3 regions of the Streptomyces sp. NPDC055400 genome follow, and region 1 is predicted to be linked to each of the others. Evidence: riboswitches for the same ligand, from Rfam matches in the RefSeq annotation. Region 1 holds a riboswitch; each other region holds the start of a gene.
What was found. A riboswitch is a leader RNA that binds a small molecule or an ion and turns the genes downstream of it on or off. The one in region 1 is predicted to bind cyclic di-AMP.
Positions count from the first base shown of each region.

Region 2: linked by a shared signal. The riboswitch ahead of ACWIGU_RS11260 (M23 family metallopeptidase) and the one ahead of ACWIGU_RS19050 (transglycosylase family protein) in region 1 are both predicted to bind cyclic di-AMP.
Region 3: linked by a shared signal. The riboswitch ahead of ACWIGU_RS33480 (M23 family metallopeptidase) and the one ahead of ACWIGU_RS19050 (transglycosylase family protein) in region 1 are both predicted to bind cyclic di-AMP.

Region 1 is NZ_JBSHLM010000006.1:452,552-462,274, reverse strand. It holds gene ACWIGU_RS19075 (hypothetical protein) at 1-529, opposite strand, end outside; gene ACWIGU_RS19070 (Ppx/GppA phosphatase family protein) at 939-1,913, opposite strand; gene ACWIGU_RS19065 (DUF501 domain-containing protein) at 1,910-2,440, opposite strand; gene ACWIGU_RS19060 (FtsB family cell division protein) at 2,553-3,041, opposite strand; gene eno (phosphopyruvate hydratase) at 3,212-4,498, opposite strand; gene ACWIGU_RS19050 (transglycosylase family protein) at 4,815-5,501, opposite strand; cyclic di-AMP (ydaO/yuaA leader) riboswitch at 5,506-5,677, opposite strand; gene ACWIGU_RS19045 (transglycosylase family protein) at 5,847-6,833, opposite strand; gene ACWIGU_RS19040 (cytochrome P450 family protein) at 6,973-8,244, opposite strand; gene ACWIGU_RS19035 (nucleoside triphosphate pyrophosphohydrolase) at 8,477-9,469, opposite strand; gene ACWIGU_RS19030 (SurA N-terminal domain-containing protein) at 9,517-9,723, opposite strand, start outside.
Region 2 is NZ_JBSHLM010000003.1:675,378-685,100, reverse strand. It holds gene trmB (tRNA (guanosine(46)-N7)-methyltransferase TrmB) at 1-106, shown strand, start outside; gene ACWIGU_RS11270 (PrsW family intramembrane metalloprotease) at 150-1,496, shown strand; gene ACWIGU_RS11265 (aldo/keto reductase) at 1,504-2,448, opposite strand; gene ACWIGU_RS11260 (M23 family metallopeptidase) at 2,559-3,611, opposite strand; cyclic di-AMP (ydaO/yuaA leader) riboswitch at 3,623-3,768, opposite strand; gene ACWIGU_RS11255 (PP2C family protein-serine/threonine phosphatase) at 4,028-5,134, opposite strand; tRNA gene ACWIGU_RS11250 (tRNA-Met) at 5,334-5,407, shown strand; gene ACWIGU_RS11245 (tellurite resistance TerB family protein) at 5,459-5,914, opposite strand; gene mgtA (magnesium-translocating P-type ATPase) at 6,093-8,651, shown strand; tRNA gene ACWIGU_RS11235 (tRNA-Lys) at 8,754-8,826, opposite strand; gene ACWIGU_RS11230 (amino acid permease) at 8,948-9,723, opposite strand, start outside.
Region 3 is NZ_JBSHLM010000015.1:119,452-129,174, forward strand. It holds gene ACWIGU_RS33455 (DUF6082 family protein) at 1-463, opposite strand, end outside; gene ACWIGU_RS33460 (CobW family GTP-binding protein) at 797-1,945, shown strand; gene ACWIGU_RS33465 (DNA gyrase/topoisomerase IV subunit A) at 1,942-4,398, opposite strand; gene ACWIGU_RS33470 (M16 family metallopeptidase) at 4,640-6,049, shown strand; gene ACWIGU_RS33475 (M16 family metallopeptidase) at 6,046-7,431, shown strand; cyclic di-AMP (ydaO/yuaA leader) riboswitch at 7,628-7,783, shown strand; gene ACWIGU_RS33480 (M23 family metallopeptidase) at 7,797-8,585, shown strand; gene ACWIGU_RS33485 (GntR family transcriptional regulator) at 8,848-9,534, shown strand.

The sequences.
Region 1 (9,723 bases):
TCTGAAGGTCCAGGCCGGATTGCCAGCTCCACTGCAATACGGAGTCCATCCCGGCCGTCCAGGTCACCGCGACACCCGAAGTCCCGCTCTCCACCACAGGTGGATGGGCAGGCGACACGGCTTCCGGGCGCGGATGGGGCACATGGGCTTGCACAGCTTTGATGTGAGGCTCCCCTTCGAGATCCGGGACAGGCGAAGGCGACTGCGGAATCGCCTCGGCAGGAGGGCTGACCGGCGGAGCCGGCTGTGCGGACGTTTCTGCAGGAGGGTTGAGCAACTGGTCAGCAAGGGTACGGGCGTCCCCCTTGCCGACCGTACGGCGTGCGACGCGTACCTCGCGTTCGTTCAAACCCATCAGGTCGGCTACGGCTGCGTCGCTGCCGACAGTCACGGCAAACGCGGCCAGTGCCCTCGTCCGGCTGGCCATCGCCTCGTCCATCACCCCCTGCGCCTCCCGCACCCGATCATCAGTGCTGCAGAACGCCTCGGCCAGCAGCGTGTTGCGTTCCCATAGTTCACGTGGCTCCACGCAGGCATCAACGCTTCTTCGCCGTCCGCGACACCCCATCGCGGCCGCACCACCCGAAGGGCCCATCACAGCCATGGACGGCAGCTGATCACAACAACCGATCCTCAGCACCCAAGTGGGGCCACATCACCTTGGTACAGGGGCGTGAATCAAACCGCCTCCCGCCCCCTCCAGCCTGTCCATGGAGCCACATCAGATCCGTGCAGTGGAACCGATCCCAAGAGCGACACCGCCAGCACCGCGACCAGATCCGGAACGGGAAGCGAGAGCGCCCCCACCGGCACCCCCTCGGCCCCGGCCGCACCTGCGGCCCCCGCAGCACCGGCCACGCCGATGGCCGCGCCGCAGGGCGAGGACACCGCCACCACCATCGCGCGGCTCACCGCCGAACTCACCGGCGCGCGCCGAGTCAGTCGCCCTTTCGGCCCGCTTCGATGTCTTCTGCCAATTTGTAGGCGATGCCGTCGAGGATGTCGTGCTCGCTCACCACGACCTCCTTGGCGCCGATCCACTCCATGATCAGGCGCAGCACCAGGGCGCCGGAGGCGATGACGTCGACACGGCCCGGGTGGATGACCGGGTTCAGGGAGCGCTGGTCGTGCGTGGACGTCACCAGCCAGTCCGTGAGCTCGGCGACCCGCTCGTAGGAGATACGGGAGTGGTGGATGGCCACCGAGTCGTACTCGTTCAGGCCGAGCGCGAGGGCGGCGACCGTCGTCACGGAGCCGGCGAGGCCGACGAGCGTGCGGGCCGCGGTCAGGGGGACGGTCTGCGTCACGAGGTCGAGGGCCGCGACGATGTCCTCGCGGATCCGCTCGATCTGCGCGGGCGTCGGCGGGTCGGTGACCGTGCCGTCCGCCCCCACGAGGTGGCGCTCCGTCATACGGACGCACCCGATGTCGACGGAGCGCGCGGCCATGACCGTGTCCTCGCCGACGACGAACTCCGTCGAGCCGCCGCCGATGTCCACGACCAGGTAGGGCTTGTCGAGGTCGGCCCGGCCCGTCAGCTCCTTCGTCGCGCCGGTGAAGGAGAACTCGGCCTCCTGGTCACCGGTGATGACCTCGGGCTCGACGCCCAGGATGTCCATGACCCCGCGCACGAAGTCGTCCCGGTTCTCGGCGTCGCGGGACGCGGACGTGGCCACGAACCGGATCTTCTCGGCGCCGTGCGCCTTGATGACCTCGGCGTACTCGCGGCAGGCCGCGAAGGTGCGCTCCAGCGCCTCGGGCGCGAGGCGTCCCGTGCGGTCCACGCCCTGCCCGAGCCGCACGATCGTCATGCGGCGGTCCAGCTCGACGAGTTCGCCCGTCACGGGGTCGGCGTCGGCGACGAGCAGGCGGATCGAGTTCGTGCCGCAGTCGACGGCGGCGACGCGGGTCACTCGCTCTCCTCGGGCGCGGCCGACACGCACGGGCCCTTCGCCCACCACTCGGGCAGCATCGCGATGGCCTCGTCGCCGAGCGGGTTCACGCCCGGGCCCGCGGCCAGCGAGTGGCCGACCAGGACGTGCAGGCACTTCACCCGGTCCGGCATGCCGCCCGCGCTCGGGAAGCCCTCGAGGACCTCGATGGCGTCGCGGCGCGCGATGTAGTCCTCGTGCGCCTTGCGGTACGCGTCCGCGAGCTCGGGGTCCGTCTGAAGGCGCTCCGTCATCTCCTTCATGACGCCGTTCGCCTCCAGGGTGCCGATCGCGGACGCGGCGCGCGGGCACGTGAGGTAGTACGTCGTCGGGAAGGGCGTGCCGTCCTCGAGGCGCGGGGCCGTCTCGACCACGTCCGGGTTGCCGCACGGGCAGCGGTGGGCGATGGCCCGCAGGCCGCGCGGCGGGCGGCCGAGCTGCTCCTTGAACGCCTGGATGTCGGCGTCCGTGGGCGTGGTCGGCTCGGTCTGGGGCGGGGGCGTGTCCATGCCTGGGGGCTTTCCTTCAGTGAACTTCGGTGGGGGTACTACGGGTTCGGGCTTGGGGTCGGAGCTTGGGGCTTCGGCTTCGGGCTTCGGCTTCGGGCATTGGTGAGGCGGGTCAGTTGTCGGGGCGGTCGGCCTTGTCGACGCCGTCCCAGACGTTCGAGTACCAGGGCCGGCCCGCCGCGCCCTGCTCGGGGCGGGTGCGCTTCGCCGCGTCGGGGTCGCGCGCGATGTAGCCGGTCTCGCCCGGCATCACCAGGTGGAGCCGTTCGCGGATCCGCTGCTCCGCGTACGAGTCGTCCTGCCAGCGTGCCTTCTCGTCGCGCAGCCTGTCGACCCTGCTCTGGGCCTCCTGCTGCTGGCGCCGGAGGTCGGCGATCTCCCCGCGCTGGGAGACGTACTGCCTTATGGGGTAGGCGAGCGCGACGACCAGCGTGCACAGGACGAGGGCCAGGAGTGCCGCGCGGCCGGTGAGGCGGGAGCGGCGGGCCTGGCGTCTGGTCTGGGAGCGGTAGACGCGCTCGGCGGTCTGCTCGCCGAGCAGACGCAGCCGGGTCGCGGTGGAGAACCGTTCACGGTCCCTGTCCCGGACTCTCCCGGCCATCTTCGCGCCTCCCCTTTACGTGCGTACGTCCCCGCACACGGTACGGGACCGGGTGCGGGGACGTACGTACGACGCTTCTACCGAAGCCTGTGTGGCTCAGCCCTTGAAACAAGGGACCGCCGAGCGCAGGGCGTCAGCCCTTGAAGCGGGGAAACGCAGAGCGCAGGGCGTCAGCCCTTGAAGCGGGGAAACGCGCTGCGGCCGGCGTAGACCGCGGCGTCGTCGAGGATCTCCTCGATGCGCAGGAGCTGGTTGTACTTGGCGACGCGGTCCGAGCGGGCCGGGGCGCCGGTCTTGATCTGGCCGCAGTTCACCGCGACGGCGAGGTCGGCGATGGTGACGTCCTCGGTCTCGCCGGAGCGGTGGGACATCATGCACTTGAAGCCGTTGCGCTGGGCCATCTCGACGGCGTCCAGGGTCTCGGTCAGCGAACCGATCTGGTTGACCTTGACGAGCAGGGCGTTGGCGGAGCCCTCCTCGATGCCGCGGGCGAGGCGCTCGGGGTTGGTGACGAAGAGGTCGTCGCCGACGATCTGGACCTTGTCGCCCAGCTTCTCGGTGATGACGTTCCAGCCGGCCCAGTCGTCCTCGTACAGCGGGTCCTCGATGGAGACCAGCGGGTACGCGGAGACGAGCTCCTCGTAGTACTCGGTCATCTCGGCGGCCGAGCGGGACTTGCCCTCGAACTCGTACTTGCCGTCCTTGTAGAACTCGGACGCGGCGACGTCGAGGGCGAGCGCGATCTGCTCGCCGGGGACGTAACCGGCCTGCTTGATGGCCTCGATGATGAGGTCGAGCGCGGCGCGGTTGGACTCCAGGTTCGGGGCGAAGCCGCCCTCGTCGCCGAGGCCGGTGGACAGGCCCTTGGTCTTCAGCACCTTCTTGAGGGTGTGGTAGACCTCGGCGCCCCAGCGAAGGGCCTCGGAGAAGGACTCCGCGCCGATCGGCGCGATCATGAACTCCTGGATGTCGACGTTGGAGTCGGCGTGCGACCCACCGTTGAGGATGTTCATCATCGGGACGGGCAGCAGGTGCGCGTTCGGGCCGCCGAGGTAGCGGAACAGCGGCAGGTCGCTGGCCTCGGAGGCGGCGTGCGCGACGGCGAGGGAGACGCCGAGAATGGCGTTGGCGCCGAGCGAGCCCTTGTTGTCGGTGGCGTCCAGGTCGAACATCGCCTGGTCGATCAGGCGCTGCTCGGTGGCGTCGTAGCCGACGAGCTCCGGGCCGATCTGCTCGATGACGGCGAGGACGGCCTTCTCGACACCCTTGCCCTGGTAGCGGTTCGGGTCACCGTCGCGGAGTTCGATGGCCTCGAACGCGCCGGTGGACGCACCGGACGGGACAGCGGCACGACCGGTGCTGCCGTCGTCGAGGCCGACCTCGACCTCGACCGTGGGGTTGCCTCGGGAGTCCAGGATTTCCCGGGCTACGACGACGTCGATGGACGGCACGAGCATCTCCTTCTGGGATGTGACGCAACTACGCCGGGCCGCATGGTCCGGCAACACGTGAGCCTATCCGGCTCCAGGCACCGGCCAGCCGACCGACCGGCCCGTGGACAAAACCGAGAGCGAATTGTTTCCGAACGGAACAAAGAATCCCGGCCGGCAACGGACGAAAGCCCAGGACCCCTCACGCGCCAGAGCCCCGCCCCGGGCGCGACGGGGGAATGCGCACCCGGGGCGGGGAGTCCTTGGGGAAACCTGGCGTGGTACCGGCCGTCCGCCGAAGGCCGGTACCCGAGCGGCCTGGGGGCTGCTGCTCCTCTGTTGCTTACTTGAGGTGGAGCTGCTGGCCCGGGTAGATCAGGTCGGCGTCCTCGACGATGTCCTTGTTCAGCTTGAAGAGCTTCGCCCAGCCGCCCTTGGTGTGGTGCGCCTCGGCGATGGTGCTGAGGGTGTCGCCGGCCTTCACCTTGTACTCGCCGTCACCCTTCTTGACCTTCTTGCCGGCCGGGGTCTCGACGGTCTTCTTCGACTCCTGCTTCGCGGCAGGCGTCGTGCGCTCCTGGCTGCGGGTGGTCGGCTGCTCGGCCTTGCGCTCCGGCTGCGGGGCGGCGGCCGGGGCGGAGCCGGTCGAGGCGGCGGACAGGCCCACGCCGCAGCTCGGCCAGGCACCCTTGCCCTGGCTGGCCAGGACCTTCTCGGCGACGGCTATCTGCTGCGCCTTGGAGGCCTTGTCGGCGGTGGAGGCGTACGCGGTGCCGCCGTACGCGGCCCACGTGGACGAGGAGAACTGGAGGCCGCCGTAGTAGCCGTTGCCCGTGTTGATCGACCAGTTGCCGCCGGCCTCGCACTGCGCGACCGCGTCCCACTCGGAGGCGGTGGCGGCGGAGGCGCCGGTGGCACCCATCAGCGGGACGGCGACAGCGGCACCGGCGACACCGGCGAGCGTGGCGACGCGGACAGACCGCTGAATGGCAGTCGGGCGGCGGTGCTTGCCCTTGCTGGAAAACAGCATCGAGAGATCCCCTCACCGACGCCTACGAGGTGAGCTGTCGGGTTCGGGCCGGATGAGTGCCCGGTCGCACGTCCTGCGTGCGACTTCACCCCAAGCCGGTCGTTCGGCCGTCTCTCAACGGCCGGGGCCGGCACTTACCTTGGGTCCCCCGCTCCTGCCTACGGCGCTTACGCGACGACTGTTCCCGTACGGACATTGGCAGGATTCGGCGTGACATCCGACGGGGCCCGCTGTGGCGAGCGGTGATGACCGTAAGCAGCGGATCGCCGGAATTTCAAAGACGATCAGGGCCTTTGAGACCCATCTCTCACTCTCGCCAAAGCAGACATTCAGCCCGAACTGCCGCTACTTTTCGCCCGATTCGAGCCCAAGATCCAGACTCTGACCAGGAAGGATGAGGTCCGGGTCGGCACCCACCGTCTTCTTGTTCTCGGCATACAGAGCGGCCCATCCGCCGTCCACGTCATGGGTGTCGGCGATGTCCCAGAGGTTGTCGCCGGCACGCACGGTATAGGAGCCTTCATCCGCATTAGCGCCCTTGCGCCCGTTTTCACCACCGCGCGAGGCGTGGCGGCCCGAGCTGTCGTCGGCGCGCGAGGAGCCCGTGGCATCGTCCTCGGCGGCGTCGCCGCGATGCCGGCCGGAGGCGGGCGCCGTGGTGGAGTCCGAGCTGCCGGAGGCCTCCGACGAGGGCGCGCCGGGGGTCGAAGTCGAGCCGTCCCGGCCGGACTTGTCGCCCTTGGAGTCATCCGCGGTGTTACCTGCGGTATCACCCGAGCCGTCGTGATTCATCTCTCGGGAGTCGTCCTTCGCGCCCGAGGACGCGGAGTCCGCCGGCTCGTCGCTCGCGTCGTCCTTCGCGGTGTCGCCGTTCGCCGCGTCGTCGCTGCCGGAGTCGCCGGCGGACGCGGACGGGGTCGGCAGGGCCGCCCCGGGATCGACCTTGGCCGCCGCGTCGTCCGCCGTGAGCCCCGAGGTGACCGAGCAGACCGGCCACGCCCTCGGGCCCTGGTCGGCGAGGACCTTCTCGGCGACGGCGATCTGCTGCGAGCGGCTGGCCTGGTCGGCGCGCGGCGCGAAGTCGAGGCCGCCGTAGTTCTCCCAGGTCTCCTGGGAGAACTGGAGCCCGCCGTAGTACCCGTTGCCCGGATCGGCGCTCCAGGAGCCGCCGCTCTCGCACTCGGCGAGCTTGTCCCACGTGGCCGTCGATGCGGCGCTCGCGCTGGTCGCGCCGAGCAGAGGGATCGCGATGGCGGAGCCGGCCACTCCCGCGGCGACGATGAGCGCGGGAGCCTGGCGGGGGCGACGGTGACGACCGTTCCCGGTGAGCATGGAGGCGCCTTTCGGTGGCTCGGGGAATGCTGCGGCGGGTGGTGCCGCGATGACTGGTGAACGTAGCGGGAGTCGAACGCTTGTCACAAGTCGATGCAGCAGAGATCACGTGAAAGTCACAGTCTTGACGATCCGTCAGTTACGGGGCTTTGTCCGGGCCCTCCTGATGCGGCGTGAACTCGACCGGAAGTGTGCGCAATCCCCGCATGATGAGCCCGCCGCGCCAGCGCAAATCGGTAGGTTCTCCCGCGAGTCGCAGGTCCGGAAGGCGCGTCAGAAGCGTCGCGAGAGCGGTCTGCCCCTCCAGGCGCGCGAGGGGCGCGCCGAGGCAGTAGTGGATGCCGTGCCCGTATCCGAGGTGCTGATTGTCACGCCGGGACAGGTCGAGGGTGTCCGGCTCCTCGAAGCGCGCCGGGTCGCGGTCTGCGGCGGCGAGCACGACGAGGACGGGGTCGCCGACGGAGATGTCCTGTCCGCCGACGGTCAGCGGCTCGGTCGCGAAGCGCCAGGTGGCGAGCTCCACCGGGCCGTCGTAACGCAGGAGTTCCTCGATGCCGGTCTCGAGGAGGCCCGATTCTCCCTTTCCCAGGGAGAGTTGCAGGCGCTCGCGCTGCTCGGGGTGGGTGAGCAGGGCGTATGTGCCGTTGCCGATGAGGTTGATGGTGGTTTCAAAACCGGCGAACAGGAGGATGAAGGCCATCGCGGCGGCCTCGTTCTCCGTCAGGTGCTCGCCGTGGTCGGAGGCGCGGATGAGGCCGGAGATCAGGTCGTCGCCGGGCTCGTCGCGCTTGCGGTGGATGAGCTCGACGAGATAGTTCCGGATCTTCTTCACGGAGCGGGCGACCCCGCCGCGCGGGCCGCCCCCGTGGCGGATCATCATGCCCGCCCAGTCCCGCAGGTCGTCCTGGTCCTCGCGCGGGACGCCGAGCAGGTCGCAGATCGCGTAGATGGGGAGCGGGAAGGCGAAGTCGTGGATGAGGTCCGCCTCGCCCTTGGCGGCGAACTCGTCGATGAGCCGGTCGGTCAACTCCTGTACCCGGGGCGCGAATTCGGCCACCCGGCGCGGGGTGAACGCCTTCGAGACGAGGCGGCGCAGCCGGGTGTGGTCCGGCGGGTCGATATTGAGCAGATGCGTCATCAGCTCGGCCTTGCGCTCGCCCGGAATCCCGGTCTTGCCCTTGGCGTGGGCGGGCTCGTCGTGGTGCGCCGGGTTCTTGGACAGGCGCTGGTCGGCCAGTGCCTGCTTCGCGTCCGCGTACCGCGTGACCAGCCAGGCCTCGACGCCACTGGGGAGCGTGGTGCGGTGAACGGGCGAGTGCTCGCGCAGCCAGGCGTAGGCCGGGTACGGATCGGTGGCGAACTCCCAGGTGAAGAGTTCGGGAGCGGTGCGCTGCGCGGGCTTTTCGGTCACGCGTCGACGGTATCCGGCGCGGGGCGGCCCTTTGGCCGGACCCCGCCGCCGACAGGCCCTAGGGCCTGTCTTCACATTCCCGTCGTCCGCCCGAAGGGCGGGCCCCGCGGCGTCTGGTGCGTGCAGTTGCAAGGCGGAGGAGGGCGTCGACGCGGAGCGTCGGCAACCGACGACAACGCCGCAGATGCGCGTGCCAGACGCCGCGGGGCAGGCGGGAATGTGAAGACAGGCCCTAGGCCAGCCCCTCCGCCGCGCGGATCGCGTCTCGGTACGCCCGGGCCGCCGCCCGCAGCGCTGCTTCCGGGTCGACTCCGTCGGACTCGGCTCGCAGGGCCAGGGCGAGCAGTTCGTAGCCGACGCCGTCGCCGCCCGGCGCCGGCACGTCGAGGCCGGCCGTGCGGACCCGGGACCCCAGCTTCGCCGCGAGTGCGAGGCCGGGCTGGCCGACCGGCACCCCGTCCGTGACGGACTCGCGCTGCTTCTCCACGGCCTTCGTGCGCAGCCAGTGCTCCTTCACGTCCTCGGGCGTGAGCGCCGTGTCGTCGCCGAAGACGTGCGGGTGGCGGTGGATGAGCTTCTCGACGATGCCGCCGGCGACGTCGTCCACGGAGAACGCCTCGTCCCCTTCCTCGCCGGAGGCCTCCTCGGCGATCCGGGCGTGGAAGACGACCTGGAGGAGCACGTCCCCGAGCTCCTCGCGCAGTTCGTCCCGGTCGCCGTCCTCGATCGCCTCGACGAGTTCGTACGCCTCCTCGATCGCGTACTTCGCGAGGCCCTTGTGGGTCTGCTGCGAGGACCACGGGCACTCGCGGCGGATGCGGTCCATGACCTGGACCAGGTCGAGGAGGCGGGCGCCCGGCAGGTCGTAGGAGGCCGGGAGCAGTTCCAGGTCGGGCATCGCGACGCGGCCCGACCCGGCGAGCGCGGCGAGGCCGTCGGTCAGGCGCCGGTCTCCCTCGGCGGTGGCGACGACCACGACGGTGCGGCCCCCGGCGCAGGCGTCGACGAGCTCACCGGCACTCGGCGCGGCCTCCCGCACCTCGATGCCTGCCTCCCGCAGATACGGCAGCTGCGGGTGCGCGGCGTCGGCGCACAGCACCTCGTCGGCGGCGTGCAGGAGCTGCCAGGCCGACCACGACAGCAGGCCGGGCGCGACACGGTGGCTGGTGGTGAGCAGGACGATGCGGCCGGTCGGGGCGGCGGCGGGTGCGTTCTCGGCGTTCACGCCTCGAACGTAACCCAGGCCGCCCGCCGCACGCCGGGCGAGAGTCCCTACGCCGTCTGCTGACCCGTCTTCGGGGACGTGACCTCGCGCACCCAGGGCGTCTTCGCGTCGGCGCGGCCATGGCTCTTGGCGATGTCCCAGGTGCCGTAGCGCGGGTTCAGGTCGACGTTCAGCTCCTTGGAGGCCTGGTCGAGCGCCTTCCAGAAGGGGGCCTGGTCGGTCTCGGACTGGGACTGCATGTTCGCGCCGACCTT
Region 2 (9,723 bases), on a different contig from region 1:
CCGCCCCCTCACGCGCTTCGAGGGCCAGGGCCTGGACAAGGGCCATGTGGTCCACGACCTGCTCTTCCTGCGCGCCGAGCACGCACCGGCCACCGCCGCGGACTGACACCCCGTCGCGGGCGGGCCCGTCCCTCGTTAGGGTCAACGCTGTGGCGACCTATCCCTCGTATCCGAATGCGTTTCCGCACGCGCAGCCCGGAGCAGGCGCTCCGGGGCCCGGCACGCTGCGGCATCCGCGCTGGTGGGAGCGGAAGGCCGTGCACGCCTGGGCGCTCGTCTCGCTCCTGACGCTCTCCGGCCTGGTGATCCTCGCCCTCGTGCGGGAACAGACCGGCACCAAGGGGTTCCTGGTCGGGCTCTGCCTCGCGGTCCTGCCCGTCCCGCTGCTGATCGCCGCGTTCCGCTGGCTGGACCGGGTCGCGCCCGGGCCCTGGCGGAACCTGCTGTTCTCCTTCGCCTGGGGCGCCTGCGCCGCCGCGCTCATCGCGATCGTCGCCAACAGCTTCGCGACCCACTGGATCGCCACGAACTCGGCCGACCCCGCGCACGCCGACACCCTCGGCGCGACGGTCATAGCGCCCATCGTCGAGGAGTCCGCGAAGGCCTGCGCCGTCCTGCTCATCTTCCTGTTCCGCAGACGGGACTTCACCGGGATCGTCGACGGCGTGGTGATCGCCGGCGTCACCGCCACCGGCTTCGCGTTCACCGAGAACATCCTCTATCTGGGCAACGCCTTCGGCACCGACCAGCTCAACAGCGGCACCGGCATCGCCTCGGTGACCGCCGCCACCTTCTTCGTACGCATCGTCATGTCGCCGTTCGCGCACCCCCTGTTCACGGTGCTCACCGGCATCGGCTTCGGCGTCGCGGCCTGGACCGCGCCCGACCGCGGGCCGGTGCGGCGCGTGTTCCTGCCCCTCGGCGGGCTGCTGCTCGCGATGGGCATGCACGCCACGTGGAACGGCTCGTCGGCGTTCGGCCGGTTCGGGTTCTTCGGGGTCTACGCGCTGTTCATGATGCCCGCGTTCGGGCTGCTGACCTGGCTCGCGATCGGGACCCGCCAGCGCGAACTGCGCACGGTGCGCTCCGAGCTGCCCGCGTACGCGGCGGCCGGCTGGGTCGGCCCGGCCGAGCCGTTCGCCCTCGGCTCGATGCGCGCCCGCCGCCTGGCCCGCGAGTTCGCGCAGCACCACGGCGGCAAGGAGACGGCCAGGGCCGTCGCCCAGTACCAGCAGTACGCGACCTCACTCGCGCTCCTGCGCCACCGCGGGCGGCGCGGCCGGGCCGGGGCGGACTATGTCGTACGGGAGCGGGAGCTGCTCGACGAGCTGTGGGCGCGGCGCCACGCGGCCCGCCCCGCCCTCGCCTACGCGTCCCGGGCCACCGCGCCGCCCGTGTGGGTGCCGCCGATGTACGCGGGGCCGGTGTACGCGGGGCCGGTCGCCCCGTTCCCCGCGCACAGCGCCCACAACGCGTACAACCCGTACCGCTACTGAGGACGCCTCAGGCGGACGCCTCCGTGAGCTTCGAGAGCTCCGCGTCCGTCAGCTCCAGGCCGGCCACGGCCACCAGCGCCGGCAGCTGCTCCACGGTGCGGGCGGACGCGATCGGCGCGGCCACCGTCGGGCGGGAGGCGAGCCAGGCGAGGGCGACCGTCGCGACCTCGGCGCCGTGCGCCTGCGCCACCTCGTCGAGGGCCTTGAGGACGCGCACGCCACGCTCGGTCTGCAGGTGCTGACCCGCGCCCGCGGCCCGCGGGCTGTCGACCTCGGTGCCCGGCCGGTACTTGCCCGTCAGGAACCCGGACGCCAGGGAGTAGTACGGGACGGCGGCGAGGCCGCCGCGGGAGGCGACCCCCTGGAGCCCGCCCTCGTAGGTGTCGCGCGAGACGAGGTTGTAGTGCGGCTGGAGCGCCGCGTAGCGGGCGAGGCCCTCGCGGTCGGAGAAGTCCAGGGACTCCTGGAGGCGCTCCGGGGTCAGGTTCGACGCGGCGATGGCGCGCACCTTCCCGGACTTCACCAGCTCGTCGAGGGCGGTGATGATCTCCTCGACCGGCACGGACGGGTCGTCGAAGTGCGTGTAGTAGAGGTCGATGTAGTCCGTGCCGAGGCGGCGCAGCGACTCGTCTGCGGCGGACTTGATGGTGTTCGCGGACAGCCCCTTGAAGTCGGGGTGGGCGCCGACCTTGGTGGCGATGACGACATCGGAGCGGTTGCCGCGCGCGGCCAGCCACTTGCCGATGACGGTCTCGGACTCGCCGCCCTTGTTGCCCTGTACCCACGACGAGTACGCGTCGGCCGTGTCGACGAAGTTGCCGCCGGCGGCGACGTACGCGTCGAGCACGGCGAAGGACTGCGCCTCGTCGGCGGTCCAGCCGAACACATTGCCGCCGAGGGAGAGCGGGAACACCTCGAGGTCGGACGAGCCGAGCTTGCGAAGAGAAGTCATGGTCCGTCATAACACCGATACGGAGCAAGATATTCCGGGCATGGCCGACCGGCAGCCCTGACGTCGGGGGGTTGCCGTCAGGACCACCGGGGTTCGGAGGGTGAGGCGCCTCAGATGGTCAGGCCGTTGGAACGCAGCCACGGCGCGGGGTCGACTCCGGTCGCCTGGCCGCCGGGGTGGACCTCCAGGTGGAGGTGCGGCCCGGTCACGTTGCCGGTGGCCCCGACGCGGCCGATGACGTCGCCGCTGGTCACCTTCTGGCCGGCGCTGACGTTGAGGGACGACTGGTGGCAGTACCAGAGCTCGGTGCCGTCCGGCAGCTCAAGGACGGTGCGGTAGCCGTACGCGCCCGCCCAGCCGGCCTCCTTGACGGTGCCGGAGTGGATCGCCTTCAGCGGCGTACCCGTGGGAGCGGCGAAGTCGAGACCCGTGTGGTAGCCGGAGGACCACATCGAGCCGGGCTGACCGAACGTGCCGGTGATCGTGTAGGAGGCGACCGGCAGCGTGAAGCTCTTGGCGAGCTCGGCGAGGCGCTCGGCCTCGGCCTTCTTCTTCGCGGCCTCCTCCGCCGCCTTTTTGTCGGCGGCGGCCTTGGCCGTGGCGGCGTCCTGCTCCTTGGCCGCGTCCTCGGCGGCCTTCTTGGCGGCGGCCTCCTCGGCGGCCGCGGCCTCGGCGTCGGCGGCCTGGTCCTGCTGCTGCTCGGCCTGCTGCATGATGCGGGCGCGCAGTGCCTCACCGGCGGTCTCGCCCTGGCGGGCGTCCGCGGTGGTGACGCCGGCGCCGGTCAGCGGGGCCGCGTCGGCGCCGGACGAGTCGTCGTCCGAACCGTCGGATATCAGCGCGCCCACGCCGGGCAGCGACTTGGCGTCCGGCAGCGAGTCCTTGACGGCCGAGAGGTCGGGCATCGAGATGTGTACGGGGGGCTTGCCGCCCTGCGCGGTGGCGATGCCGCCCGCGCCGACGGCCGCGATCACGCCGACCCCGAGAACGGTGGAGCTGCGCGCGAGGCCGCCGCGCTGCTTGGCTACGCGGTGCCGGCCGCGTACGGGGCGGACGGACTCCTCGGTGGGATTCCACTCGTCCCAGGTCCGCTCGTCCGCTTCGCCGAACTCTTCGTCGATCGGCGCGTAGGAGAACTCTGGGGCAGGCCGGTTGGACGCCACTGGGGCGCGCTCCTTTCCTTCCTTCTCGCCTACCGGGTTAGCTGACGGGTTCGGAGCAGGAAGGTCTCCTACCGACGCCTTCCGCAAGGAAAGACGTCCGATTCACCCCAAGTTGGTGGTTCCCCGGCTCCCTTGCGGGATTAGGCGCGTGCGCACGGAGCCATCTCTTGTGACGGCTGGGACGACCGCGCTGCGTTATCGAACGTTAATAGACACCGGGGCCCGATTCCAAGCCGTTCCGACTGATCGTTAACGCCTTTGGCCTGGACTTATCGGGGCACGAGCGGGCGGAATCGGGCGAGTTGACCGGCCGTCGGAGCGGGCGGTTCATCTGACGGTTTGTCAAATGTTATGCGCAGCGACGTCGTTCGACTAAGGAAGGTGAAGACGGCAGTCACGGCTGCTTCACTGGTGCTTCACGGCCGCCTCACCGCGAGCAGCGCCATGTCGTCCGTCGTGCCGCCCCCGGTGTGCCGGCGGACCTCGGCGGCGAGCGCGGCCAGCAGCGGATCGGGCCCCGGGAACATCCGCCCCGCGAGCCGGGCCGCCGGGTCGTAGAAGGTGCCCTCCGCGTCGCGCGCCTCCGAGAGGCCGTCGGTGTAGAGCAGCAGCGTCGCCCCGGACGGGAACTCCGTCTCGGACGCCCGGTCGGGCCAGCTGCCGAGGCTGCCCATCCCGAGCGGCAGCGCGGGCTCCGGCGGCGACAGGACCTTGAGCGCCCCGTCGCCGCCCAGGATCAGGGGTTCCGGGTGGCCGCGGTTGATGACCCGTACGAGGCCGTTGCCGTGCGGGATCTCGGCGAGCACGGCCGTGGTGAAACCCTCGGACTCGTCGAGGCCGTTGCGCCGCAGCCCCTCCCGCGCGAGCGCCCGCTCCAGCCGCTGCGCGACCGCCTCCAGGGTCGCCTCCTGCTCGGCCGCCTCCCGGAAGGCGCCGATGACGACGGCCACGGCGGACACCGCGCCCATGCCCTTCCCGCGTACGTCGCCCACGACGAGCCGCACCCCGTGCGGGGTGTCCTGCACCGCGTACAGGTCGCCCCCGATGAAGGCCCCCGCCTGGGCCGCCTCGTAGCGCGCCGCGATCTCCAGGCCGCCGATGCGCTCCGCCGGCTCGGGCAGGACGGCGAGCTGGGCCGCCTCGGCGATCTGGCGCACGGAGGTGAGCTGCTCACTGCCCCGCCGCACGACGCGGTTCATGACACAGGCGAGGACGGCGACGGTGACGACCGTGACGAGTTCGGTGATGGCGTCGGTGTCGTAACTGCGGGTGTATCTGAGATGCACCCCGAGTACGACGGCGACGGTCGCGAGGCCGGTCAGGAAAGTACCGCGGGGCGAGAAGAACGGTGCGGCGACCAGCGGCGCGGCGGTGAAGAGGGGCACGCCGGTGAACGTCGACGGCGTCATGTAGTCGTAGATCGCCCCGACCACGATGAGCAGCACGGGCAGCAGACGCACGAAGAACCGGGCGCGGGACAGGCCCGGCTCCGACTCTCGACCGTGTCCTCCTCGCTGCCCCACCGCTCGTCTCCCGCCACCGTCCGCGTCGGTCCCGCGCCTGCGCACGTCGTCGGACCCCACCCCAGGGTTCCCCCGGAACAGGCATCGGGCGACCTGACGGGACCGACCGGGTGAAAGGGGCCCGAGGCGGCGGATCGCGGAACGCCGGGCAACCGATTCGCGTTCTGTCGCCGCAATGGCGTAGAGTCGTGTTTACCGACGCGGGGTGGAGCAGCTCGGTAGCTCGCTGGGCTCATAACCCAGAGGTCGCAGGTTCAAATCCTGTCCCCGCTACTGAAGGCCGAAGGCCCGGAACCAATGGTTCCGGGCCTTCGGTGTATCCGCCTACAGGTCGAACTCGTGCGGGGGCAGGTCGAGCATCAGGCAGGCCTCGCGGACGACGGCCTGCTCGGTCTTGTCGAAGTCACCGTCCGCGCCGCCGATGACGATGCCGATCTGGATGACCGCGCGCGCCTCGGCGGGCTTCTTCTTCGCCTTGGCGATCTCCTGGAGGACGCTGACCTTGCCGAAGTCGAAGTCGGCGGTCAGCTTGTTCAGATTTGCGTCGAAGCGGCTCTGGAGCTGGTCCGCCGGGAAGTTCTGCAGCACCTCGTTCGTGGAGATGAGCTGGGCCACGCGGCTGCGCTCGGCCGGGTCGATGTTCCGGTCCGCCGCGGCGACCAGCGCGCACATCGCCATGCTCGCGTCACGGAAGGCGCCGCTCTTCAGGTCGTTCTTCTTCGCCATGAGCTGCGTCTGCATCGTCGACGCGGACTCCTTGAAGCGATCCCACAGGGCCATGACTCTCCTCGATCGGCACATACTGATCTTCTACAGCGCTGTAGAAACTAGTGGGGGGCGGCAAAAGTTCCGCCCCTAAACTGAAGGCTCGAACCCCTTGCCGGGGAGCCTTTCGCGGTCCGATGAACGGGAGAAGACGACGGTGACGACACCCGAGAATCCCTGACGGCGCCCGAGAGTGACCGACACCGCCCCGCAGACGGACCCCGGCCGTCCGACCCTCCAGCTCCTGCGCTCCCTCGACAGCGGCCCGCGCGGCCTCACCGAGGCGGAGGCCGAGCGGCGCCTCGCCCGCCACGGTGAGAACGTCCTGCCGGGTACGCGCCCCCTGTCCTGGCCCCGCCTGGCCGCCCGCAGCCTGCGCGACCCGTTCACCGGCGTCCTGCTCTGCCTCGGCCTCGTCTCGGCGACCGTCGCGGCCTGGGGCACCGCCTGCGTGATCCTCGTTCTGGTCGCCGTCAGCTGCGGCCTGCGCTCCGCCGGCGAGCGCCGCGCGGACAGCGCCATGGCGGGCCTGCGCGACCTGGTCGCGACGACGGCGACCGTGCTGCGGCGCCCCGGCGACGACGAGAGCGCCGCACCTGTCGAACACGAGGTCCCCGTAAGCCAGTTGGTGCCCGGCGACGTGATACGCCTTGGCCCCGGCGACCTGGTCCCCGCCGACGTGCGCCTCCTGCGGGCGCAGGGCCTGACCGTGCAGCAGGCGGCGTTCACCGGGGAGTCCGTGCCGGCCGACAAGCATCCCGTGGACCTGCCCTCGGACGGCGAGTCGGCGCATCTGTGCTTCCAGGGCGGCAGCGTGGCCTCCGGGAGCGCGAGCGCCGTGGTGCTCGCGACAGGCGCCGGCACCCGCTTCGCCTCCGCCCACCGCACGGTCGGCGTACCACGCGGGGCGAGCGCGTTCGAGCGCTCCGTGCACGGCATCTCCTGGACCCTGATCCGCTTCATGCTGCTGACGCCGCCGCTGGTCCTGATGGCGGGCGCCGCGCTGCGCGGCCGGGGCCTGGAGACCCTGCCGTTCGCCGTCGCGGTGGCCGTCGGGCTCACCCCGGAGATGCTGCCGGTCATCGTCACGACAGCGCTCGCCCGCGGCTCCGCGCTGCTCGCCCGCGCCCACGGCGTCATCGTCAAACGGCTCCCCGCGCTCCACGACATCGGCGCCGTCGACATCCTCTGCGTCGACAAGACGGGCACCCTCACCCAGGACCGCCCTGCCGTCGACCTGGCCCGCACCGACCCCGATGCCCTGCACTGGGCGGCCGTCTCCGCCTGGTGGACGCTCCAGCTCGCCGACCTGCCGGCCCCGGACGCGCTCGACGAGGCGGTCATCACCGAGGCCCTCGCGGCAGACCCGGCCGTCACCGACGCGTACGACGGGATCACCGCCCTGCCCTTCGACCCCGTACGACGCCTCGCCACCGCCGTTGTCCGGCGGCCCGGCGGCCTCGGCACGGTCACGCTCGCCGTCAAAGGCTCCGTGGAGAACGTCCTCGACCGGTGCGCCCTCGACGACACCGAACGCGCGAGCCTGCTCGCCCGGGCCGCGGCGCTGTCCGGCGACGGGCTCCGGATCCTCGCCGTGGCGACCGCCGAACGCCCCGCCCGGCAGCGCCCGTACCGCACCGCCGACGAACGCGGCCTCACCTTCACCGGCTTCGTCGCCTTCACCGACGCCCTCGTGCCGACCGCCTCGCAGGCGCTGCGCGATCTCGCAGGGCGCGGCGTCACGGTCAAGGTGCTCACCGGCGACCACCCCGGCACCGCCGCGCGCGCCCTGCGCGATCTGGGGCTCGCCGCCGGCGACGTACAGACCGCGGACGTCCTCGACGCGCTCACGGACGGGGAACTGGCCCGCCTCGCCCGCCGCACCACCGTCTTCGCCCGCTGCACCCCCACCCACAAGGCCCGCATCGTCACCGCCCTGCGCGCCGGCGGGGAGACGACCGTCGGCTTCCTGGGCGACGGCGTGAACGACCTGCCCGCGCTGCGCGCCGCCGACGTCGGGATCTGCCCGCGCGACGCGGTCCCGGTGGCGCGCGACGCGGCGGACATCGTGCTCGCGCAGCCCGCGGACCGGCCGGGCAAGGACCTCACCGCGATCGGCCACGCGATCACCGCGGGACGTCACAGCAGCGGCAACATCGCCACGTATCTGCGCGTCACGCTCTCCTCGAACCTCGGCAACGTGATCGCGATGCTCTCGGCGGGCCTCCTGCTGCCGTTCCTGCCGATGCTCCCGGCTCAGGTGCTCGCGCAGAACCTGTGCTTCGACGGGGCCCAGCTCTCGTTCGCCTTCGACCGCCCGGCGCCCGGCGCCCTGCGCCGGCCCACGACGCTGCGCCCGCGCGACTTCCTGCGCTTCATCACCGGGTTCGGCGTCCTCAACGCCGCCGCCGACCTCGCGACCTTCGGCGTCCTCGCGCTCGCCCTGCACTCCACGGCGGGCGCGGCCGACGAGGCGGCGTTCCACTCGGGCTGGTTCACCGAGAACCTCCTGACACAGGCGCTGGTGATGCTGCTCCTGCGCACCGGCCGCGCCCCGCGCACCCCGGCCCCGGTCCGCTGGGCGGTCGCGTCCCTGACCGCCGCCGGCATCCTGCTGCCCCTGACCCCCGCCGCCCGCCAGCTCGGCATGACTCCCCTGCCGCCCGTGTACTACGCGCTCCTCGCGGCGGTCCTCGCCCTGTACGCGGTCGCACTGACGGCGGTGAAGCGGCGGTATCTGCGAAAGGGCTGACGCCCCGACACCCCGGGCGAGCGGCGGGCGAGCTGACGGCCCCGGAACCCCCGAACACGCCGAAAGCCCAGATCGGATGCCCTCCGACCTGGGCTTTCTCTGTAGACCCTGTGGGACTCGAACCCACAACCAATGGATTAAAAGTCCACTGCTCTGCCAATTGAGCTAAGGGTCCACGCGCCGGCTCGCGCCGACGCATCCCCGAGCATAGCCCGCCGGGGCCGGGAGGCCGATCGGGTATCGGCCTCCACGGCCTGTCGGATGTCACACGGGCGGCCGCGCGGCGCGCCCGCCGCTCACGGATCGACCGGTTCCGGCGCTCCCACGCGCCCCGCCTCACGCGCCACGGTCCGCGCGTGCTCCGGGTTGAGGAACCAGTGCCGGGCCGACACCAGCCACCACACGCCCGCGAACCCGAGGACCACAAGGACCGCGATCGGGGCGTAGTTGAACGTCTCCCAGGTGACCGGTGAGACCTGCGGCAGCATGAAGAGGACCGTGATGACGGCGACCCACACCACCGCCACGATCCCGATCGGCCGCGACCACCTGCCCAGGTGCCAGGGCCCGCGCTCGAAGGCGTCGCCCTTGCGCAGCCGCAGCAGGGTCGGGACGACGTACGCGATGTAGAGACCGATGACGGCGATCGAGGTCACGGCCGCGTACGCCGTGACGTTGATGAGGTACGGCAGTCCGAGCACGAGCGCGCCGAACGCCGCAAGCCACACCGCGGCGACGGGGGTACGGGTGCGCGGGCTGACGGTGTGCCAGACGTGCGAGAACGGCAGCGCGCCGTCACGCGAGAAGGCGTAGATCATACGGCTGTTGGCGGTGACGGAGGCCATGCCGCAGAAGAGCTGCGCGCCGATGACGACGAGCAGCAGCAGCTTTCCGGCGGTCGCCCCGAGCGCGTCGAGCAGGATCTGCGCGGGCGGCGCGCCCGTGGCCGAGCCGAGGGCGCCCTGGTACGACTGGATGGCGAAGGTGAAGCCGAGGAGCAGCACGAACCCGGCGATCCAGGACGTCCAGATGGACCGCACGATGCCCTTCGGCCCCGCGGTGGAAGCGTCGT
Region 3 (9,723 bases), on a different contig from region 1:
CCAGCCTGGCTTCTTCCGAACCGTCGAGCAAGCTGGCTCGGTGTGGGCGTGTGGCGCTCCAGTAGTCCCTGAATATGGAGTTCTGGGCGATAAGACGTAGATGCCCGTGAAGTTCCTCCCACTCCATGACGCCTGTTCGCCAGAGATTGAGCGTATTCACGTACAGGGCATTGGCGAACAGGAACTGACGCTGGACCCGTGGCGACACAGGAGGGTCGTATGTGTCGAGCACTGCAGCCAGGTCTGGATCGTCCATCGCTTTGCTCAGCAGGTCGAAGTGCATCCGTTGTTGATGAGCCAACGTTGCTTGACGATAGCGTTCGGAGAGTTCGGCCCGGGCTGTCCGTGCCGATTTGGCCTGGTGGTGCAACGCAACTGCAGCGGCAACCAAGCCTGCGGCGCAGCTGACACCGACTGTCGTCGCGGCGCTGCAGCGTCGTACCCCAGAACTCTGTGTGGCCATGTCAACCCCCGAATCGGGCGACCGTCCGCCGGTCGTCGAGTGCGGGGCGACGGGAAAAGGACCGGCGAGCGGTGGGCGGCGCGCTTGCCGCCCCCCAGGGTGCCGAGCGGCGCTGGTCGGCGGGGAGGCGGAGAGGAGGCACACGGAGGGAAGCAGGGGTCGCTCGTCCGGGCGCCATGCCTGTCGTGTGCCCAGCCCGCGACGCTAACAATCGTTCACTTCGCGGTGTTTCTACGCGCTCGTATCCTGGGGCGGCATTCATTCGTCGTAAGAACGCCGGTATGCGCGTCGGTATGAGACCGGCGTACGCGTCGGTGTGAGAGAGGTCGCGCGTTGAGTCAGCCGAGGCAGGAGCATCCGCAGCAGATCCCGGTCGTCGTGCTTGCCGGGTTCCTGGGCTCAGGCAAGACGACCCTGCTGAACCATCTGCTGCACCACGGCGGCGGCACGCGGATCGGTGCGATCGTCAATGACTTCGGCTCCATCGAGATCGACGCCATGGCCGTCGCCGGGCAGCTCGGCGACTCCACCGTCTCCCTCGGCAACGGGTGCCTGTGCTGTGCCGTCGACGCGAGCGAGCTCGACGAGTACCTGGACCGGCTCACCCGGCCGTCTGCCCGCAACGGCATCGATGGCATTGATGTGATCGTGATCGAGGCGAGCGGGCTCGCCGAGCCGCAGGAGCTCGTGCGCATGGTGCTCGCCAGCGAGAATCCGCGGATCGTGTACGGCGGTCTGGTCGAGGTCGTCGACGCCGTCGAGTTCGACGCGACGCGGGAACAGCACCCCGAGCTCGACCGGCATCTGGCCATCGCCGACCTCGTGGTGGTCAACAAGGCCGACCGGGTCCCGCAGACGGTGCACCGGCGCGTCCTGGAGCGCGTGCGCGGGCTGGCCGGAGGCGCGGCAGTCGTTCCTGCGACGTACGCGCGCGTGGACCCCGAGTTCCTCTTCGACTGCCGGCCGACGAGGGAGCGGATCGGACAGCTGTCGTTCGACGACCTGCACCGACATCACGAAGACGGCAGCGGCAGCGGCAGCGACAGCGACGGCGCAGGCGGAGACGAGCGCGACGAGCACGACGTGCACGACGGACATCTGCACTCCGCCTACGACGGCGTCTCCGTCGAGTCCGAAGTGCCCCTCGATCCACGCCGGTTGATGGCTTTCCTCGACAGCAGGCCCGAAGGGCTCTACCGCATCAAGGGGTACGTCGACTTCGGTGCGGCCGACGCGCGCAACAAGTACACCGTGCACGCCGTCGGGCGGTTCCTGCGCTTCTCGCCGGAGCCCTGGGCTCCAGGGGAGCCGCGCCTCAGCCGGCTCGTCCTCATCGGTGCAGGGATCGACGCCCCGCGGCTGACCAAGGAAGTGACCGCCTGCGCCCAGGACGCCCCGCACACCTATGCCGACGAGCACAGCATGTGGGGCGTCCTGAGGTACGTACAGGAGCCGAGCGACGCGGAAAGCGACGCGGGCTAGACCGGTCCCGCCACCACCGAGACCGTCTTCGCGAGGGAGACGCCCGAGCCGTCGCGCCGCGGGTCGACCTCGGGCAGCTCGGCCGGGGTGCCGTTCTTCTGCGCCGCGCGGGCCGGCGTCGGGCCCGCCCAGCCCAGGCTCAGGCAGTCCTCGCCCTTCAGGAAGCGCTGACAGCGCACGCCTCCCGTGGCGCGCCCCTTGCGGGGGTACTGGTCGAACGGGGTGAGCTTCGCGGTCGTCTGGACGGAGTCGTCGAGCGTGCCACGCGACCCGGCCACCGTGAAGACGATCGCGTCGACAGCCGGATCGACGGCGGTGAACGAGATCACCTTGGCGCCGTCGGCCAGCTTGATGCCCGCCATGCCGCCCGCGGCCCGGCCCTGCGGACGTACCTGCGACGCCTGGTAGCGGAGCAACTGCGCGTCGTCCGTGATGAAGACGAGGTCCTCCTCGCCGGTGCGCAGCTCCACGGCGCCGACGATGCGGTCACCATCCCTCAGGCCGATGACCTCCAACTCGTCCTTGTTGGCCGGGTAGTCGGGCACGACGCGCTTGACCACGCCCTGCTCGGTGCCGATCGCGAGGCCGGGCGAGGACTCGTCGAGGGTGGTCAGACAGACCACCTTCTCGTCCGCCTCCAGGGACGACAGGAACTCCGTGACAGGCGCGCCCCCGGAGAGGTTCGGCGCCGAGGCCGTCTCCGGGAGCTGCGGCAGGTCGATGACGTTGAGCCGCAGCAGGCGCCCCGTGGACGTGATCGCCCCGATCTCGCCGCGTGCCGTCGCCGGCACCGCGGAGACGATCACGTCGTGCTTGGTGCGCTTGGCGTCCTCGTCGTCCCCGAACGGTTCGGCGTTCGCCGTGCGTGCGAGGAGGCCCGTGGACGACAGGAGCACGCGGCACGGGTCGTCGGCGACCTGGAGGGGCACGGCGGCGACCGTCGTGCCCGCCGACTCCAGGAGGACGGTGCGGCGCTCGGTGCCGAACTTCTTCGCCACCGCCGCCAGTTCCGCCGAGACGAGCTTGCGCAGCTCGGCGTCGGAGTCGAGGATCCCGGTCAGCTCGTCGATCTCGCCGTTGAGCCGGTCGCGCTCCGTCTCCAGCTCGATGCGGTCGAACCTGGTGAGGCGGCGCAGCGGCGTGTCCAGGATGTACTGCGTCTGGATCTCGCTCAGCGAGAAGCGCTCCATCAGGCGCTCCTTCGCCTGTGCGGAGTTGTCGCTGGAGCGGATGAGGCGGATGACCTCGTCGATGTCCACCAGCGCGACGAGGAGGCCCTCGACCAGGTGCAGCCGGTCCCGCTTCTTCGTGCGGCGGAACTCGCTGCGGCGGCGCACGACCTCGAAGCGGTGGTCGAGATAGACCTCCAGGAGTTCCTTGAGGCCGAGGGTCAGGGGCTGGCCGTCGACCAGCGCCACATTGTTGATACCGAAGGACTCCTCCATCGGCGTCAGCTTGTAGAGCTGCTCGAGGACGGCCTCCGGCACGAAGCCGTTCTTGATCTCGATGACCAGGCGCAGGCCGTGCTGGCGGTCGGTGAGGTCCTTGACGTCCGCGATGCCCTGGAGCTTCTTCGAGCCGACCAGGTCCTTGATCTTCGAGATGACCTTCTCGGGGCCCACTGCGAAGGGCAGTTCGGTGACGACCAGGCCCTTGCGGCGCGCTGTCACGTCCTCCACGGAGACCGTGGCGCGGATCTTGAAGGTGCCGCGGCCCGACTCGTAGGCGTCCTTGATGCCGGACAGGCCGACGATCCGGCCGCCCGTCGGCAGGTCGGGGCCCGGGACGAACTTCATGAGCGTCTCGAGATCGGCGCCCGGGTGCCTGATCAGGTGGCGCGCGGCGGCGATGACCTCGCCGAGATTGTGCGGCGGCATGTTCGTCGCCATACCGACGGCGATACCGGACGCGCCGTTGACCAGGAGGTTCGGGTAGGCGGCCGGCAGGACGGCGGGCTCCTGCTCCTGGCCGTCGTAGTTCGGCGCGAAGTCGACCGTGTTCTCGTCGATCGACTCCGTCATCAGCGACGTCGCCGGGGCCATCCGGCACTCGGTGTACCGCATGGCGGCCGGCGGGTCGTCGTTCCCCAGGGAGCCGAAGTTGCCGTGGCCGTCGACCAGGGGGAGGCGCATCGAGAACGGCTGGGCGAGCCGCACCAGGGCGTCGTAGATCGACGCGTCTCCGTGCGGGTGCAACTTACCCATGACCTCGCCGACGACGCGGGCGCACTTCACGTAGCCGCGGTCGGGGCGCAGGCCCATCTCGTTCATCTGGTAGACGATGCGCCGGTGCACGGGCTTCATGCCGTCACGGGCGTCCGGCAGGGCCCGGGAGTAGATCACCGAGTACGCGTACTCGAGGAAGGAGCCCTGCATTTCGTCGACAACGTCGATGTCGAGGATCCGCTCCTCGAAGTCGTCGGGAGGCGGGGTCTTCGTGCTGCGGCGGGCCATCGCTGCTGCGGCTCCTTCACAGATGCTGCCGGGGCATGTACGAGAATCTGACGCGCACCATTGTGGACCGCCCCACTGACAACGCCGACCGCGACCCGTCCGTAGGGCGTTCGGTGCTCGCTCTCGGCGTACCCAGTGCGGGAACTTCGCCAGGCGTCAGAACGCTTGCATACAGTGGCAGAACTGGCAGCACATCTGCAGTTTCCGCGATAGTTCAGCGATCGAAGGGACGTACATGCCCATGGGTCACACGGCCACCGCCGAGGCCGGCTCCGGCGGCCTGACAGCGACCGAGCACCGCCTCGCCAACGGCCTGCGCGTGGTGCTCTCCGAGGACCACCTGACCCCGGTCGCAGCCGTCTGCCTCTGGTACGACGTCGGCTCGCGCCACGAGGTCAAGGGCCGCACGGGCCTGGCTCATCTCTTCGAGCACCTGATGTTCCAGGGCTCGAAGCAGGTCCACGGGAACGGGCATTTCGAGCTGGTGCAGGGCGCCGGCGGCTCGCTGAACGGGACGACGAGTTTCGAGCGCACCAACTACTTCGAGACCATGCCGACCCACCAGCTGGAGCTCGCGCTCTGGCTGGAGGCCGACCGGATGGGCTCCCTCCTCGCCGCGCTCGACGAGGAGTCGATGGAGAACCAGCGCGACGTCGTCAAGAACGAGCGCCGCCAGCGCTACGACAACGTTCCGTACGGGACCGCGTTCGAGAAGCTGACCGCCCTCGTCTACCCGGAGGGCCACCCGTACCACCACACGCCCATCGGCTCCATGGCCGATCTGGACGCGGCCACCCTGGAGGACGCGCGGAAGTTCTTCCGTACGTACTACGCGCCGAACAACGCCGTGCTTTCGGTCGTCGGGGACATCGACCCCGCGCAGACGCTGGCCTGGGTCGAGAAGTACTTCGGCTCCATCCCGCGCCACGACGGCAAGCAGCCCCCGCGCGACGGCGCCCTGTCCGACCTGATCGGTGAGGGCGTGCGCGAGGTCATCGAGGAGGAGGTCCCGGCCCGCGCGCTGATGGCCGCCTACCGGCTGCCGCAGGACGGTACGCGCGCGTGCGACGCGGCCGACCTGGCCCTGACGGTCCTCGGCGGCGGCGAGTCGTCCCGGATCTACAACCGGCTCGTACGGCGCGACCAGACCGCCGTCGCCGCCGGGTTCGGCCTCCTGCGGCTCGCGGGGGCGCCCTCCGTGGGCTGGCTGGACGTGAAGACGTCCGCCGACGTCGAGGTCCCGGTCATCGAGGAGGCCGTCGACGAGGAACTCGCGCGGTTCGCCGCCGACGGGCCCACCCCGGAGGAAATGGAACGCGCCCAGGCCCAGTTGGAGCGCGAGTGGCTCGACCGGCTCGGCACGGTCTCGGGCCGCGCCGACGAACTGTGCAGGTTCGCCGTCCTGTTCGGCGACCCGCAGCTCGCCCTGACCGCCGTCCAGCGCGTCCTCGACGTCACCGCCGAGGAGGTCCAGGAGGTGGCCAAGGCCCACCTGCGTCCCGACAACCGCGCGGTGCTCGTCTACGAGCCCACGGCCCCCGAAGAGGCCGACGAGACCGCCGAAGCGTCCCTCACGGACGAGGCCGCAGACGACACCGCCGGCGCGACCGCAGACGCCATCGAGGCCGCAGACAAGGAGGCCGGCAAGTGACCGAGCTCGCGACCATGGACTTCCACCCGCAGCCCCAGGCCGGCACGGCCAGGCCGTGGGCCTTCCCCGCGCCCGAGCGCGGCACCCTCGACAACGGCCTGACGGTGCTGCGCTGCCACCGCCCGGGCCAGCAGGTCGTCGCGGTCGAGATCAACCTCGCAGCGCCCCTGGAGGCCGAGCCCGCCGGGCTCGACGGCGTCGCCACCATCATGGCGAGGGCGTTCTCCGAGGGCACCGACAAGCTGGCAGCCGAGGAGTTCGCCGCCGAGCTGGAGCGCTGCGGCGCGACGCTCGACGCGCACGCCGACCACCCCGGCGTACGGGTCTCCCTGGAGGTCCCCGTCTCCCGCCTTCCGAAAGCGCTCGGCCTGCTCGCCGACGCCCTCAGGGCGCCCGCGTTCGCGGACAGCGAGATCGAACGCCTCGTGCGCAACCGCCTCGACGAGATCCCGCACGAGACGGCGAACCCGGGCCGCCGCGCCGCCAAGGAGCTCTCGAAGCAGCTCTTCCCGGCCACCGCGCGCATGTCCCGCCCGCGCCAGGGCACCGAGGAGACCGTCACGGCCATCGACGCGGCGGCCGTACGTGCCTTCTACGACCGGTACGTGCGTCCCGCCACGGCCACCGCCGTCGTCGTGGGCGACCTCGCGGCCATCGACCTCGACGCCCTCCTCGCGGACACGCTGGGCGCCTGGACGGGGAACACGGCCGAGCCGCGCCCCGTACCGCCCGTGACGGCCGACGACACCGGCAGGGTCGTCATCGTCGACCGGCCGGGCGCGGTGCAGACGCAGATCCTGATCGGCCGCATCGGCGCGGACAAGCACGACCGGGTGTGGCCGGCGCAGGTGCTCGGCACGTACTGCCTGGGCGGCACCCTCACCTCCCGCCTGGACCGCGTCCTGCGCGAGGAGAAGGGATACACCTACGGCGTGCGGTCGTTCGCCCAGGTGCTGCGCTCGGCGCCGGACGGGACGGGCGCCGCGATGCTCGCCATCAGCGGCTCCGTGGACACGCCGAACACGGGTCCGGCGCTCGAGGACCTCTGGACGGTGCTGCGCACGCTCGCGGCGGAGGGCCTCACCGACGCCGAACGGGACGTGGCCGTACAGAACTTGGTGGGCGTCGCCCCGCTCAAGTTCGAGACCGCCGCGGCCGTCGCGGGGACGCTCGCCGACCAGGTCGAGCAGCACCTGCCGGACGACTTCCAGGCGGAGGTGTACCGGCGGCTCGCCGCGACGGGCACCGTGGAGGCCACCGCGGCGGTCGTGAACGCCTTCCCGATGGACCGTCTCGTGACGGTGCTCGTCGGTGACGCCGCGCAGATCGAGGAGCCCGTCAGGGCGCTCGGCATCGGAGAGGTGACCGTCGTCACGGGCTGACCGCGACCGGCGTGCAACGAGGGGCCCCGGTGGGTGAGATGGCCACCGGGGCCCTTGTTTGTCCGGATTGAACCAGTGGTTGCCTGTCTGCCCTGTGGCATGCGCTACAAAAGCCCGGTTCCGTTTGTTGATTGAAAGTTGCCCCGCTTAGCGTCGGTCCGGCTGTCCGCCAGATGTACGCCGCGCCCGTGGCACCGGACAGTCATCGCCGAGTCCCCCAAGGCGCGAGCCGGGGGAGCCGGGGACCCACCGTCCCTGGGGTGAATCGGACGCCCTTCCCTGAAGGGGGTCCGTAGGAGACCTTCCTGCTCCGAACCCGTCAGCTAACCCGGTAGGCGAGAAGGAAGGAAAGGATCAGCCACCCCATGGCGTTCACCCGTGCCAGCGGGAAGCACCGTCGCCCGAGCCGTCTCACGCGCACCACCGCGCAGGTCGCCGGCGTCGCCGCGCTCACCACGACCGGTGTCGTCGGAGGCCTCGCCGCCCCCGCCCTCGCCGCCGACGACGCGGCCGTGGAGCAGACCGGCCTGACCAAGGCCATCTCCATCGGCGACTCCCTCGCGGAGCAGATCGACGCGCAGGCCGCCGCCCAGCAGCAGGCCGCCGACGAGGCCGCCGCGAAGAAGAGGGCCGAGGCCGAGGCCAAGAAGAAGGCCGAAGAGGACCGGCGCAAGGCCGCCGCCAAGGCCAAGGCCGAGCGCGAGGCCAAGGAGCGCGCCGCCCGTGCGGCCGAGCGCAAGCGCCTGAACGCCTTCGTCATCCCGGTCACCGGCTCGTACGTGTCCACCGCGTACAAGGCCGGCAGCGGCCTGTGGTCCTCCGGCAGCCACACCGGCATCGACTTCCACGCCGCCAGTGGCACCTCGGTCCACGCGGTGGGCGCGGGCACGGTCGTGGAGGCCGGCTGGGGCGGCGCCTACGGCAACAACATCGTCATCAAGATGAACGACGGTACGTACACGCAGTACGGCCACCTGTCGTCCATCGGTGTCTCCGTCGGCCAGACGGTCACCCCGGGGCAGCAGATAGGCCTCTCCGGAGCGACCGGCAACGTCACGGGCCCGCACCTCCACTTCGAGGCGCGCACGAGCCCCGAGTACGGCTCGGACATCGCCCCCGTCGCGTACCTGCGCTCCCACGGCGTGAACGTCTGACCTTCGCCGCGTACCTCGCGAAGACGCACCGAATGCCCCGGTTCACTGAGCCGGGGCATTCGTCGTTCCCGGACCCGCTTGTTCCCCGCCCGCCTGTTCCTGACGCCGGTGTCCAAAAAATATCCATGGATTACGGCCTGCCGTCGGAAATTCGCGCCCGCTGGAATAGAGTCGCTGGACAGGCGAGCTGAACAAGACGTCAATCGCGCTGTACGGGCGACTATCGACCGCGTTTCGCGGGGATTAAGGCGGAGGTCGGGGCATGCGCATTCCGGCGCACTCGGTATGCACGGCGATCCGCGACGACATCGTCTCCGGTGTCTACGAGCGCGGCGGCAGGCTCACCGAGGAGGTGCTCGCCCGCCGCTACGGCGTCTCGCGCGTCCCCGTGCGCGAGGCGTTGCGCACGCTGGAGGCCGAGGGCTTCGTCGTCACCCGCAGGCACGCGGGTGCGTGCGTCGCCGAACCCTCAGCGCAGGAGGCGGCGGACCAGCTGGAGATCCGCATGCTCCTCGAACCGCTCGCGGCGGCCCGCGCCGCCCAGCGCCGCACCGAGGCGCACCTGAAGGTCCTGCGGGGCCTGGTCAGGCTCGGCCAGGAGCGCTCCAGGCGAGGTCAGAGCGAGGATCTGCGCTCGCTGGGCGGCTGGTTCCACGAGACGCTGGCGCAGGCGTCCGGCAGCCCGGGGCTGATCACGATGCTCACTCAGCTCCGCCACAAGATCGCGTGGATGTACACCGTCGAACAGCCCGCGCGGCCCGCCGACTCCTGGGCCGAGCACGGGGCGATCGTCGACGCCGTGGCGCGCGGTGACGTGGAGCGCGCGCGGGCGCTCACGGCGCAGCACACGGAGCGCGCCGCGGCCGCTCATCGCCCGCGCGCCCCCCGTCCGGATGGCCGTGTGAGGACTTCGCAACATCCCGTCAACACAGTGGGGCTTCAGCATTAACAGAGGCGCCGTATACAAAGAGGGCGGCCCATTTCCAAGGGCTCTGTTTCCCCTGCCCTAAAATTCCGAGAAAAGATCCGCAGAAAGCAAAAGGGTCTGCTCGGAAAATCCGAACAGACCCTTTGTACGGCGCGGTCTTCTGTGAGCAGGAGGCGGCGCCCAAGAATCGCGAGACCCGGAACCGGGGCC